Regions from separate parts of the Colwellia sp. NW0002-52-1 genome, predicted to be linked through region 3. Evidence: predicted binding sites of a transcription regulator. Region 3 holds the regulator's gene; each other region holds the start of a gene.
What was found. Region 3 encodes FliA, which starts transcription of late flagellar genes. Its sites were predicted from a motif close to CTAAAGNTNNNNNNNNNNNNGCCGATA; they were not measured.
Positions count from the first base shown of each region.

Region 1: AC27H3_RS13470 (DUF5610 domain-containing protein) is a predicted target of FliA. The motif match lies at 1,448-1,474, and genes of this name have one in related genera.
Region 2: AC27H3_RS02820 (DUF3530 family protein) is a predicted target of FliA. The motif match lies at 3,028-3,054, and genes of this name have one in related genera.

Region 1 is NZ_BAAJLU010000014.1:31,273-36,108, forward strand. Features, by position in the region: gene AC27H3_RS13465 (GFA family protein) at 195-605, shown strand; gene AC27H3_RS13470 (DUF5610 domain-containing protein) at 764-1,411, opposite strand; gene AC27H3_RS13475 (hypothetical protein) at 1,698-2,015, shown strand; gene AC27H3_RS13480 (FG-GAP repeat domain-containing protein) at 2,200-3,576, opposite strand; gene AC27H3_RS13485 (winged helix-turn-helix domain-containing protein) at 3,734-4,836, shown strand, end outside.
Region 2 is NZ_BAAJLU010000002.1:26,761-31,596, forward strand. Features, by position in the region: gene rapA (RNA polymerase-associated protein RapA) at 1-2,230, shown strand, start outside; gene AC27H3_RS02815 (pseudouridine synthase) at 2,322-3,005, shown strand; gene AC27H3_RS02820 (DUF3530 family protein) at 3,119-4,177, shown strand; gene AC27H3_RS02825 (YacL family protein) at 4,208-4,588, opposite strand.
Region 3 is NZ_BAAJLU010000013.1:73,458-78,293, reverse strand. Features, by position in the region: gene AC27H3_RS13165 (chemotaxis protein CheA) at 1-1,825, opposite strand, end outside; gene AC27H3_RS13160 (protein phosphatase CheZ) at 1,839-2,582, opposite strand; gene cheY (chemotaxis response regulator CheY) at 2,613-2,996, opposite strand; gene AC27H3_RS13150 (RNA polymerase sigma factor FliA) at 3,059-3,775, opposite strand; gene AC27H3_RS13145 (MinD/ParA family protein) at 3,794-4,636, opposite strand; gene flhF (flagellar biosynthesis GTPase FlhF) at 4,713-4,836, opposite strand, start outside.

The DNA.
Region 1 (4,836 bases), on a different contig from region 3:
TGAATAAAAGATCAGTTAAGATGATGTTTTAGGTTAACTTTAAAAAATTATCATACGAAGCTTTTTACCAAATTAATTGCAAAGGTAGTTAAGTTATACGCCTTAAGGAATATGCCTTACGTAACCATTGCTTTAGCATCTACTCGCTGTTGATAAGTAAAGAAAGTTTTTAACATTAAAGAGTAAATTAAATAATGACAATAAAAATCAGTGGAAGTTGTTTGTGCAAAAAAGTGTCGAGTACAGTTGAAGGACCTTTTAATAAGTTTTATCAATGTTACTGTGACAGGTGTCAGAAAAAAACAGGCTCAGCATTTGCCGCGTTAATGTTTACTACACCGGAAAAAATTCAGTGGCACTCAGGGCAAGCGTTAATCAAACGCTTTGATTTACCTGACGCGCAACGATTTAGTAATTGTTTTTGTAGTGAATGTGGCTCCCAAGTGCCCTATATTAGTAGAGATGGTGCATTTTTAATTGTGCCTGCGGGTTATGTTAATGGCGACCCTGGCATACGACCAGCAGCCAATATTTTTTGGACAGAGCGACCTTGTTGGTTCGAAGATGGCAAACAAGCAGAAAACTTTGATGAATACCCAACATAGCTTTTTTTGTAACTACGACAATATGTAAATAAGTATCGCTTTGATTATCGCTGCGCTAGTTAAGCTAGCGCAGCGATATAATAACTTTTAATCGCTTTTTTTACTTGTTCTTAACTTGTTTTTAGCTTGTCATTGCCTTGAAGGTTTAGTTTAAAAGTTTAGCTTTCTAGTTCAGTTTTCGTTTCAGTTTCTTGCTCATCTTTAGCTTTTAAGGCATCAACAAAAGCCTGTATCCCTGATTGCACGAGTTCATAAGTTTTATCAATAGTTTCAGACACTTCACCTTCTAATACTTTTAAGCCGCCTAAAACTTCTTTCGCTTCATCAAAGCCTTGGTCAATACCGCTGCTAATAATATCTACAAAAGCGGTTAGTGACTCTTCTTCACTCATGTCAGGATTTTGTTCGCGAAAAGCGCCTAAAAACTGGGTGCTAAATGAAACAATGCGTTCAGCGGTTGCTTCAGGGCTGAAATCAGCACCTGACTCGTAGGTCTCTTCAACTTTGTTTTCAATACCTGAAGCTTGCAGTGCTTCATTTATTCCTTGTAACGCTGCTTTTAATGTTAATGCCAGCGGCTGATCACCAACGCTTGTACTGTATTTTAGTGAAGATTCTATAATGGCTGCGTTGAGCTGTTTTTTACTACTTAATGAAATTGAGTCAGGCGATGCGGTAACTTTTTTATCTTGCGCAGGCTCTGATAGCGATTTATCAACCGCTTTATTGTCAGCACTATCGGGGGTTTTTGCTAACGGTCTAACCTCTTGGCTGTATGTATCATTAGGCTTTATAGGAGAGCTCATAAAAATAACCTCGTATTTTCAAAAACGTGTCTACGGTATCGGCACATTGGAGTATAACTTAAGTTTTATTCTGTATATATTCTATACATCACCAAAAATAGTTATACGCAGTTTACTTCAGCTAAGTGCTTATGAGCCGTGGTGTCGGTATCATTAAACTATGTCAGTATTTCACCTTAAGCTTCGCTTTAAAAATATAACATCAGTAATAATGCAGTTCTTTCTATCAGTTATTTACATTAATATACCTATATTACAAAGCAACTTTAGAATGTGACATTAAAAATTGACCTTAAAAGTAGATTTAAAACAATTTCTTGACGAAAATGGCAACGAGTTAGCCTTAACTGCTCAAGCAAGAACAGTATTCAATTTCATTAGTAAAATAGTGTTGGCAGTTACTGAGCAGATAGAACAACCATTAGTAGAAATAGATTTAAAATGCGCTACTCGAGCTGAAAACCTTAATTGTGAAGGAAGCATTGAAGCAAATTACCAAGCTCCTAGCTTAATTCATTGGCAATGCGACTGTTGTGAGGCAAATGGCAGTATTTTGAATTGGCAATTTAGTAAATGGGACAAACAATTACGCGTGCTTCATTAAAAATTAGTTCTCATTATTACTTGTCAGGTTTATACACAAAAAGGCCTAGATATAGCTATCGAGGCCCTTAATCAAATTAATGTGGTAGAGCGAAAAGTTAGCCATTATAGCTGCTAACTTTTCGCTTTTAACTTCTAGCCTCTAACTTCTACCGTTTAAGCACCACAGTTTTTTACCAATTGAACTACGGCGTAAATCTTAATCTTTGATTTAACGAAATCGCCACAATTAGCAACAAGAACCATGACATTGAACCTCCCCCTGATGAAGAGCTGCTCTTAGTTTCTTCTGGCTGCGTAGGTGTAGGCGCAGGTGTCGGTGCCGGCGTAGAAGAAGTTGCTTGAATAAACTCTGCTGTTAAAGAAATGTTACTGCCTTGGTTGACAATACAGTCTGAGTAACTAAGCGTTTTAAAATAGTAGAACTGCAAAGCATTAAACTCACCCGTCGCGATATCTGCATAGCCGTCGGCATCTATATCTACAATTGCCGTGGCGGTAACTCCGTCGTCAGGATTAGCAATAATTTGCGCAGGTGAATAGTTTTGATTTCCTTGATCGATATACAAAGCTAAGCTTGCAGGACGGTAGTTAGCGGCTAATAGGTCCATAGTGCCATTGTTATCAATATCGCCAAACGCTACACCATAACTCGATGCACTAGCATCAAGAACCGTTCGAGCTGAGTTTTGATAGACCGCTATATTTTTTTCTACAATTTCAGCAGCAGCAACCACTAAAGAAGAGTCGGCATCAAGGTATGCATCTAATGTTATAGCTGCATTATTAGAAAGGGTTTTATCTAGTGTAAAAGTATTATTATTATTTAAATAAACTTCAGTCTTGGCTTCACCTATACTGCTTACTAACGCAAATAAGTCCCCAGTGGTGTCTGCTGAAAACGAAGAAACCACTAAATCTGGCGCTTGATCGTCATTAATGTCAAGCACGGCAATTGCGTAAGGTCTAATATTACCAATAACAATATCGTCGCTAAAGGTAAGCTCACCGTTGCCATCGTTGAGGTATAACTTTAATTTTCGGCTGCCAAAAACAGTCACAACTAAATCTTGATCACCATCGTTATCCCAGTCATAAAATGCTAAAGCTGAAGGATAATTTAAGTTAGAAACAACTTCTTTTTTAGCAAACCGACCTGCTCCATCATTAGTTAATGTAGATACCTTGCCATCAAACAAGCTGATCATCGCTAAATCAGAAAACCCATCGCCATTAATATCTGCACTATCAAGTGTTTTCGCCCCGCCTGATGCGCCAACTAACCCCAATTGGCTAGGATTTACTATAACGCCATTACCCGCGTCACATTGTTGGCCACTCCAGCCATTAAACTTCCAATTAGTGTCAGCTTGTGCAACTAAGGTATTGGTTTGCGATTTATTATCTATACTGCAACTTTCTGTACAATCAATACTTGCTTCAACAGAGCGTATGGTTCCTTGCCCAATTATTTCAATATCAATAACATCTGCTCTTGCACTGGCACTGTTTAAAACAGCGATAGCAATGCTACTTCCGATTATTTTTTTTATAAATTTCATATAACCACTTTCCTTTTTGTTCCAAAATAACTTGATACATATTTTCAGCGTATTTTGTAAACAATCGGTTGCTACAGAACAATGATTTTGTCATTATGAAGTTATGATGAATATATTTGTTATTTAAAAACAGTAAATTAACAAGGAAAATGATTAAATGGATAGTTTTAAACTATCAGAATTTTGGGTACAACCAGCACACAATAAACTAGAGTTAAATGACAAAGTTTACAAAGTAGAACCTAAGATCATGGAGGTTTTATGTTTTTTAGTGAAGCATCAAGGGCAAGTTGTTAGTCGAGAAACTATCGCGCAGTCATTATGGTCAGAAACTGTTGTTGGCAATGATGTTATTACTCGCGCCGTTTTCGAATTAAGAAAAATTTTAAATGACTCCGCTCAACACCCGAAATTCATCGAAACAATAGCACGTAAAGGCTATTGTTTTATTTATCCATTAGAAGAGCCACTAAAGCTCAACAAAACAAAAAAAACTCAAGACATTCAGCCCCTCATCGTTGATGCTTCTACAAAGCAACGTTGGCATATAAAGTGGTTAGTCCTAGTAATTATTGTAGTCACGATCATAGCAAGCTTAACGTTTAATCACTTTTATTTTGTAGAAAGTCAAACTAACTGGCGAGATTATAATTATAGGCCAAGTCAGTTAACTAATTTTGATTCTTATGCTGAAATGCCCGCTTTAAATCAAACCGAAGATAAAATGCTATTTGTCTCTTCAGCAGCCTACAATGCTGAATTTAACACATTGGCGTTGATGGACTTAAAAACCAATAAAAAAACGATAATCTCTGCACAACATGTAGAACACAGGTTTCCAACCTGGAGTAAAAAGAGCCAAGCCTTTTATTTTTTAAAATGCACAAGAGGGGCGTGTCAGTTAATTCAGCATGACATGTTAACAGGTCAGAATAAATCGCTATTAGATCAGCCATCAAGAATATATTCGTTTGATATCTCACCCTCAGAAACTCAGGCAGTTATCGCATACAGAAACGGTAGAAAAATTGAGTTAGCGCTAGTGCCATTAGAACAAGCCGAACTAAAACCCTTAGCAATATCTAATAACAATCAAAGAATGCCTAAGTTTAGCCCTGATGGTAAAACTATATTTTTTGTCGAAAAACTAGTTGATGGTAGCACTAAACTTAATAGCTACAATATTGAGGAGCAATCAGTAAAAGCCATTAATTCGACTTTTCATAGTATTATGAGCATCGCTATTTCGAATGAAGAATT
Region 2 (4,836 bases), on a different contig from region 3:
TTTTGATGAAAGTCGCTGTGAAGAAACTTCAGATAATGGCGAAGGCGAAAATCCCTTTAGCCAAGAGCAATTGGTACTTGTAAACCTTGGTTTTATCACTAAAAATCCTCGCTGGTATGAAGCGATGATTGATGAAGAGTGGGATTTAATGGTGGTTGATGAAGCACATCATTTAAATTGGCAGCAAGATAATGCCAGTATTGAATACCAATGTATTGAGCAATTAGCACAAACTATTCCTGGGGTTTTACTATTAACTGCAACACCTGATCAGCTAGGTCACGAAGGTCATTTTGCTCGTTTACGATTGCTTGACCCTGATCGCTTTTTCGATTATCAAAAATTTACCGAAGAAGAACAGCATTATACTGAAGTTGCAGATGCTGCTAATACATTAATTACCGATGAACCATTGGCTAATGAGCAAGTAACAACGCTAACCACATTATTAAGTGAAGCTGATGTTAGCGCACATATTGCAGCAATAAATCATGCTGATATAACAGAGCAAAAAAATGCTCGACAACATATTCTTGACCAGCTTTTAGATCGCCATGGCACAGGTCGTATTCTATTTCGTAACAGTCGCAATACTATTAAAGGCTTCCCTGGGCGTGAGTTACACTCAACACCGCTGGTTATGCCTGATGCTTATCAAGAAGCCATTAATGAGTTATTACTCTCGGGGACCGCTGAAGATTTAAAAGCGCAACCACAAGTAAAACTCATTTTTACCCCTGAAACGTTATTCAGCTTAGACAGCCATGAAGATTGGTATGATATTGACCCACGCGTTGACTACTTAATCGAGCTGTTACAATCGCTGAAAAAAGAAAAAGTGTTAGTTATTTGTGCCAATGCACAAACGGCTATCGACCTAGAATCAGCCTTGCGTGTTAAAGAAGGCATGCGTGCAGCAGTATTTCACGAAGGTTTAAGTATTTTTGAACGTGATCGCGCTGCCGCTTACTTTGCCCAAGATGAAGATAGCGCCCAAGTACTGCTATGTTCTGAAATTGGTAGCGAAGGCCGTAACTTTCAGTTTGCGCACCATTTAGTATTATTTGATTTACCGCGTAACCCTGACTTACTAGAGCAACGTATCGGCCGTTTAGACCGTATTGGACAAACTGAAACTATTCGAATTCATGTGCCTTATTTTGAAGACTCGGCACAAAGCTTACTGTTTAAATGGTACAAGCAATCTTTAAATGCCTTTGAGCATACCTGTATTACTGGCCATGCAGTATTTAATGCTTTCGGTGAAACCTTATTCGATTTAGCGTTGAGCGCGAGTTGGGACACCAAAGAAGCTGAAACTTTGATTGAACAAAGCCATGAAAAACACTTAACGATCAAACAAGATCTAGAATCAGGTCGAGATAAGTTACTTGAATTACATTCTTCTGGCCAAGGTAAAGCCCACGCTTTAGTGGAAAAAATTGAGCAATTAGATCAACAAATTCATTTACCACAATTTATGTTCCAGATATTAGATGTTTTTGGCATTCAACAAGATGATAAAGCTGATAATGCCATTGCTTTGCAACCTTCTGAGCATATGTTGTGTGCTAACTTCCCATGCTTACCTGAAGACGGTACAACCATAACCTTTAATCGCCAAACCGCATTAGCCGTTGAAAACTATCAGCTAATTACTTGGGACCACCCTATGGTTCGTGGCGCGATGGACTTGGTATTGTCTGACGAAACGGGTAATTCAAGTATTGGTTTGCTTAAGAACCCTGCGCTGCCAGCCGGGACATTCTTCTTAGAGTGTATTTTTACTCTAGAAGCTATTGCGCCAAGTAACTTACAACTCGGTCGTTACTTACCAACAACACCTATTCGTATATTGGTGGATAAAAATGGTAATAACCTTGCTGATAAAGTGAGCGAAGCTGTGTTAGATCAACAACTATCACCAGTGAAAAAGCAAGTAGCCTTACAACTAGTTAAAGCACTAAGAAGCCAAATAGCGCCATTAGTGGCTAAAGCTGAAACACATGCCGAACAACAAACGGCAACCATACAAGCAAAAGCACTTGCTGGAATGCAAGAAGCCATGGATGAAGAGCATCAAAGATTAACAGCACTTAAAGCAATAAACCCAAGCGTACGTCAGCAAGAAGTTGATTTTATTTTAATGCAAAAAAGTGCTTTAGCAGACTATATTGAAAAAGCTAAAATTCAATTTGAAGCGGTTCGTTTAATAGTAGTTAGCAACTAGTTTTTAGTTACTGAATAGAAAGCGCAACAATATAAAGGCTACACTTAGTGTAGCCTTTTGTTTAAGACACCTTCAAAAGGAACCCCACAAGATGGCTGCTAACCCTGACTTTATTTATCAACCCCCTATGAGCCCATATCTTGATATTATTTATCAAGATAACGATATTGTTGTGCTTAACAAGCCTAGCGGATTATTGACTGTACCGGGGCGTTTACCCGAGCATCAAGATTGTTTACAAAACAGAGTGCTAAAAGTGCTGCCAACAGCCACTGTAGTACATCGCTTAGACATGGCCACTTCGGGTATTATTTTACTGGCGTTAAACAAGCCAGCCCACGTTAATATAAGTCGTCAATTCGAGAAAAGGCTAACCCAAAAAAGTTATATTGCGCGCGTATTTGGAAAAGTTGAAAATTCACAGGGCTCTGTCGATCAACCTTTAATTTGTGATTGGCCCAATAGACCTAAACAGAAAGTTGACCATGAACAAGGCAAAGCAGCATTAACCCATTATCGAGTATTAAGTTACGATGCAAATAATGACAACCAAATAACCACACTGTTAGCGCTAACCCCCGTCACAGGTCGTTCTCATCAGTTAAGAGTGCATATGTTATGTTTAGGTCACCCCATTATTGGCGACCGACTTTATGCACATCCGCTAGCTTTAAATGCGAGTAGTCGCTTGCAATTACATGCTCAAATGCTACAAATAACGCATCCCGTAAGCGAGAAAACCTTAACTTTTACTAAAGACTGTCCCTTTGATTAATACTAAAAATTACGTTGAATAATTAAAGAAACTTTCGTTAGCGACGATATACACTTACAGGCTTATAATAAAGTTGCAGCACTGACCATTAACAGTTTGAGGAAAACTTTTTTATGCGTTTGAATATAATTCCCTTCGTTTTGTTCATATGCTTAGCTGTATATTCACTTCAGGTGAATATTGCTTACGCATTACCATTTCAGGCCAGCCAAGAATCACAAGAGCAACAAATAGAAAAAACGCTAAACGTGGATAGCAGCTCAACTGAAGCTACTGAAAGTAATACTAAAGCTGCTGAAAGTAATACTAAAGCTGCTGAAAGTAATACTAAAGCTGCTAATGCAGAAATATCACCAACAGACACCGATGCAACAAAAGAAAAAACACCTAAAGACGACCATCAACACCAAGTTGTTATCAACCCACCTGTAGATATTTTTCAACAGCAACAACAAGATATAAAACATTATTTAGCACAAGAAAAAATTAGCCCATTAGTTGTTGGTTCAAACAGTTATCTAACCGCAACTAATGAATACACCACGCCTGTTAACAAAGGTATTATGGTGCTAATTCCAGATTGGCAACAAAGCATAGCAACGCCCAATGCGCTTAATCAACTGCGTAAAAATATGCCATCAAAAGGTTGGACAACGATAACCTTACATCCGCCAAACAAACCTCAAGGTTATCCTTCGCAGGCATTAACAGCAGCAGAAAGACAAACGCAAGATACTGAAACACTTGCTAGTTACAGTAAAGATTTTGCTGAAATTATGCTCGCGACCATTGAACAAGCAAAAGGTTACCCTGGGGCAATTATTGTTATTGCAGAGGGTAGTAATAGCGCGGTATTGCTTGATATTTATCAACAAGGGTTAGTCGGCTCACCTGCAGCAATGGTTATGCTTAGCAGCTATATGCCAACACAACCAGCCAGTGAAAAACTCGCGCAGCAAATGGCTGATACAGATTACCCAATACTCGATTTAACCTTAAAGCGTGACCATTATTTAGTGCACGCTAACGCAACATTAAGAAAAGATTTGGCCAAAAAATCGATGAAAATATACTTTCGACAAAAGCAGCTGAATAATCAAATGATCGGTTATTATCCTAAGGGAAGCTTAACGAAAGAAATAATAAGCTGGCTCAGCTCCATGGGCTGGTAGTTTTTAGATGAAAGCATTTATTTTTTAATGTTACTTTTTCTCGACAAACTTGGCCCAGGAAAGCAGTAACTCTCGAAAATCTTCATGGCCGCAGGAAGCAGAGTCTTGTTGATCAAAATCGATATCTTCTTCAATCAAAGAGTCGGGTAAAATTTCTAACCCATCCATACTTGCATTGGTTTGAATTGTTACATCACCTCGATTAAAAACAACTGTATACTCGTTACCAGTAATGGTAATTTCAGTTTGCTTCTCTGCTTCAATATCAGCCATAGCAGACAGCAGTTGTTTAAGCTTTTCCGTATTAGTGCCAACCTCAACCTCTAACCAAGGACCAATAACTTCATGATCAAGCGAAAACTTAGCAATAGCACTACCTGTTAGTGGATCATCTATAAATTGATATTCCATACCTACCTCGTTCTGAAAATGTTTAGGGCGAATTTTGTTTTTTCGTCACTAACTAGAATTAAATGACGTAAAATGATGGTGTAATCTATTGATATTTAGTTAGATAGTTGTTTCGACAATCCTATAAACCTACTAATATTTTACAGAATAGCTTCTAATAATAACAAAGACATTGCTATAATCGTGATCACTGTTAATTGTAGCAAACACCCAGTTTTTAATACAAGATTATCAAGCGTAATAAAATG
Region 3 (4,836 bases):
GATAGAATAGTGGAATCGCTTTCTCACGTACTATTATGGTTAGCTGCCCATCAACTACATTGGTTTTGGTTAAATCAAGGTGGAATATTTCATTCACAGCAGCTAAAGGTAGCGCAAAAGTTTGCTTGCCAATGACAACCATTAATGTCGGTAATATTGCTAATGTTAATGGCACTTTAATTTCTAGTATGGTGCCAACACCCATTTCTGAGTCGATATTAACGGTGCCATTAAGTTGGGTAATTTTGGTTTTTACCACATCCATACCAACGCCACGGCCAGAAACTTCTGAAATTTCAGTTTTAGTTGAAAACCCTGGAGCAAAAATTAAACTAAAAGCTTCTTTATCAGACATTCGTGCGGCTGCATCGACATCTAAAACGCCTCGTTCAATGGCAATTTCTTTTAGTTTATTTGCGTTCATGCCTGCACCATCATCTCGAATAGTGAGGAGAATATGATCACCTTCTTGTGAGGCCGATAATACAACAACACCTTCTCGTGACTTACCTGCCGCAACGCGTTTATCTGGCGATTCAATACCATGATCAACCGAGTTACGTACAAGATGCACTAATGGATCGGCAAGAGCTTCAACCAAATTTTTATCTAAATCGGTTTCTTCACCTTCAAGTATAAGTTTAATTTCTTTATTTAAACTACGTGCTAAATCACGTACTACCCGAGGAAAACGGCCAAAAACCTTTTTAATAGGCTGCATACGCGTTTTCATTACCGCGCCTTGCAAATCAGTTGTTACAGCATCTAAATTAGATACTGCTTTAGTTAAATCTTCGTCTTCTTTGATCAAACCCAGGCTAGTTAAGCGGTTGCGCACTAGCACTAACTCACCAACCATATTCATAATTTGGTCTAATCGCTTAGTATCTACCCTAACGGTTGTTTCAGCTTGAGCTGGTTTTGCTGGTGCCGATTTTTTGTCACCTGCCTCCGATGCTGATTGAACGACAGGCTTTACTTCAGCTTTAGCTTCAGGACTTTTCGGGGCAGGTACATTTGCCGCTGGTGGTGTTATTGGTTTTTCGACCGGACTTTCAGCGGCCGCTGCTGCAGGCTTGGGGCCTTGTCCTTTACCATGGAGTTCGTCTAGCAAAGACTCAAACTCGGCATCATTTATTTCGTCGGGTGAAGTAGCTTTTGGCGCCGGACTTGGGGCGCTAACATCTGAAGAAAATGAACCTCTGCCATGAAGCTCATCTAATAAAGATTCAAATTCGTCATCCGAAATATCATTACTATTTGATACTGGGGCTTTAGGCGCTACAGGGGCACTTGGAGTTGGTGAACCACCACCATGAAGCTCGTCTAATAAACGCTCAAATTCATCTTCTGACATTTCGTCATTTGAAGCCGTTGGTTCAGCTGGGGCTTCATTAGAAGCATCAACAAACGGCGCGGCTTGCTCATCTTGAGTTTCAGGTTGAGATAATCGGTGTAATTCGGTAATAAGAACAGGGTTTGGCTTTGATAACGCTTCTTTACTCTGCACTTGGGCAAATTGTTCATTAATGGTATCTAATGCTTGTAAGATCACATCCATTAATTCTGAAGTAACCGCTCGCTGTTGGTTTCTTAAGGTATCAAAAACATTTTCAGCACCATGGCAAGTTTCTACCAACTCAGTAAGTGATAAAAATCCGGCGCCGCCCTTTACCGTATGAAAGCCCCTAAAAATAGCGTTAAGTAGCTCGGCATTATTAGGATCATTTTCAAGCTCAACTAATTGCTCCGACAAGGTTTCAAGTATTTCTCCAGCTTCAATTAAAAAATCCTGAAGAATTTCCTCATCTTGTTCAAATGACATTTAATAACTCCTGTTAAAAACCTAAACTTGATAATAAATCATCAACGTCGTCTTGACCTGACACAACATCTTGGCGGTTTTCGCTGTTAATAATTGGGCCTTCAACTAAATTTTCACCTACTTTAGGAAGCTGGTCAGATTTATTTTTCTCTGATGACATACCAAAAGCGGTTAACATGTAAATTAAGCTTTCTTCAACCTCGCGTACCAAATCAATTACTTTTCGAATAACTTGGCCTGTAAGATCTTGAAAGTCTTGTGCCATTAAAACATCTGTCATTAAGCGATGAATTTTACTGCTTTCTTTTTCAGTTGTTTTCAATAATACATCAATATCTTGACATAAAGCTTTAAATTCAACGACATCAAGATCATTGTGCATTAATTTTTGCCACAGCGGATTAACCGTACTAATTTGCTTTTGAATACCATCAACTACCGGAAATATTGCTTCAACGGCGTCCATAGTTTTATTAGCAGCTTCTTCAGTATGACTAATAACAAAATTCAACCTTTCTTTAGCGTCAGGAATATCTGCTGTCGCTAAATCATTTAAACGTTCATCAATTTGAAAGTTATTCAAAGAGTCATGTAATTGGCGGGTTAACTTACCTATTTCTTCGAATAGTTCAGAATTAATTGGGCTTTGAATTTCTGCTATTAATTCATTCGCTTTAGCTTGTTGATCAGACTCAATGTATTCAACCAATAACTTTGCTTGCTCTAAAGAAATATGGACATTAGTTTTTGTACTCATAAAACAGCCTTGCCTAACAAAAATTGATAATTAACCAAGACGTTCGAATATTTTGTCAAGCTTGGTATTTAACGTTGCTGCCGTAAATGGTTTTACAATATAGCCGTTAACACCGGCTTGCGCCGCCATGATAATTTGTTCTTTCTTAGCTTCAGCTGTCACCATTAATACCGGTATGTGAGATAAGTTACTGTCTGCTCTTATGGCTTTAAGTAAATCAATACCTTGCATGCCAGGCATATTCCAGTCTGTAACAACAAACTCAAAGTTACCATCTTTAAGCATCGGCAGTGCTGTGTTGCCGTCGTCTGCTTCTGAAATATTGGTAAAACCTAAGTCACGTAACAAGTTTTTGATTATTCGTCTCATTGTTGAAAAATCATCAACAACAAGTACTTTCATATTTTTATCCAAGGCACCCTCCGGTGAGAACATTTAAATTTCTACGTTTCTATTATTATAGTTAACTATTCTACTTAACTTTGCCAAGATTGCATACGTGCTTTTAAGCGATGCATCGCCTGACTGTGTATTTGGCTAACCCGAGACTCACTCACGTCAAGAACTTGCCCTATTTCTCTAAGGTTAAGCTCTTCATCATAATACAATGACAGTACTAAAGCTTCTCGTTCGGGTAAAGAGGAAATACATTCAGCTAATGACTTTTTGAAAAAGCTCTGTTCAATATTAGCATACGGTTCATCTGGCTGCTGACTATGAGCAACTTCAATAACATCTTCACTCACACCTAAATCATCAATACCGAGTATTTTCCCTGCACTGACTTCGTTTAAAATTTGATGATATTCATTAATTGAAAGTTCTAATTTTTCAGCAACTTCATAGTCGCTCACATCGCGACCGTGCTCAGCTTCTAAGTTTTTTATTGCTTCACTGACCATACGGCTATTTTTATGCACTGAACGAGGCACCCAGTCACCGCGTCGGATCTCATCTAACATAGCACCACGAATGCGAATGCCAGCGAAAGTTTCAAAGCTGGCACCTTTGGTATTGTCAAAGTTGTTTGATGCTTCAAGTAGGCCTATCATGCCTGATTGGATAAGGTCATCAACAATTACACTAGCGGGTAATCGGGCAAGTAAATGATAAGCGATACGCTTTACAAGCACCGTGTGTTGTTCTAACAAAGCCGATTTATCAACACTATAAGTATGTAGTTTTCCCACTATAGCTCACTTTTTTGGTTGTTAGTGTTCTAGCAATTGCTCGATAAAAAACTCTAAATGTCCTGAAGCCTCTTTGGGCACTGGCCAGCTGATAATATTTTTGGCAAGAGATTTAAAGCCAATAGATGCAGGGGAGTCAGGATATGCTTCAACAATTGCTTGTTGTTTTCTCACTGATTTGCGAATATTTTCATCAAAGGGTACTACGGCAACAAGCTCTAAAGTTACATCTAAAAATCTATCGGTAACTTTTGAAAGCTTGGCAAATAAGTTTTGGCCTTCTTTGGCACTGCGCACCATATTCGCCACTACTTTGAATTTGAATAAGCCGTGATCGCGACTTAACAGCTTCATAAGTGCATAACAGTCTGTAATTGAAGTAGGTTCGTCACATACAACCAATAATACGTCTTGAGATGCTCGACAAAAACTCAAAACCATATCGGAGATACCAGCGGCTGTATCAACAATTAAAATATCAAATTTGGTTTGCATATCGCTAAAGGCACGTATTAGCCCAGCATGTTCAGCAGGCGTTAAATCTACCATAGATTGTGTGCCCGATGTCGCGGGAATTATATTGATACCACCTGGACCTTGGATAATAATATCGTCCAGTTCACATTCGCCAGATAATACGTGAGACAAGTTTCGTTGCACCCGTAAACCTAGCATAACGTCAACATTCGCTAAACCTAAATCAGCATCTAGCACGAGTACGCGCTTGCCTAGTTTAGCTAGGGAAATAGCAGTATTTAATGAGACATTGGTTTTGCCAACGCCACCTTTACCACCTGACACTGCTATGACTTTAATTTGTTGGGGATCTTGCATTTTTCTTAAGCCGCTCGCTTGATCTATCATCTAAGTAATTTCTCTATATAATACCAATTGACATAAATATTCAATCAGTATAATTGCTCTGCCAATTTAAAGGCGACTAAACTGCAACAGCTGTTACGGGTGTGCGCCAAGAAACAGCATTTGAGCTTTGAGACTTATTTGCCATTCTATCTGCAAGCGTAACTAATTTCTCAGCATTTGCAACCTTAATATCTTCTGGA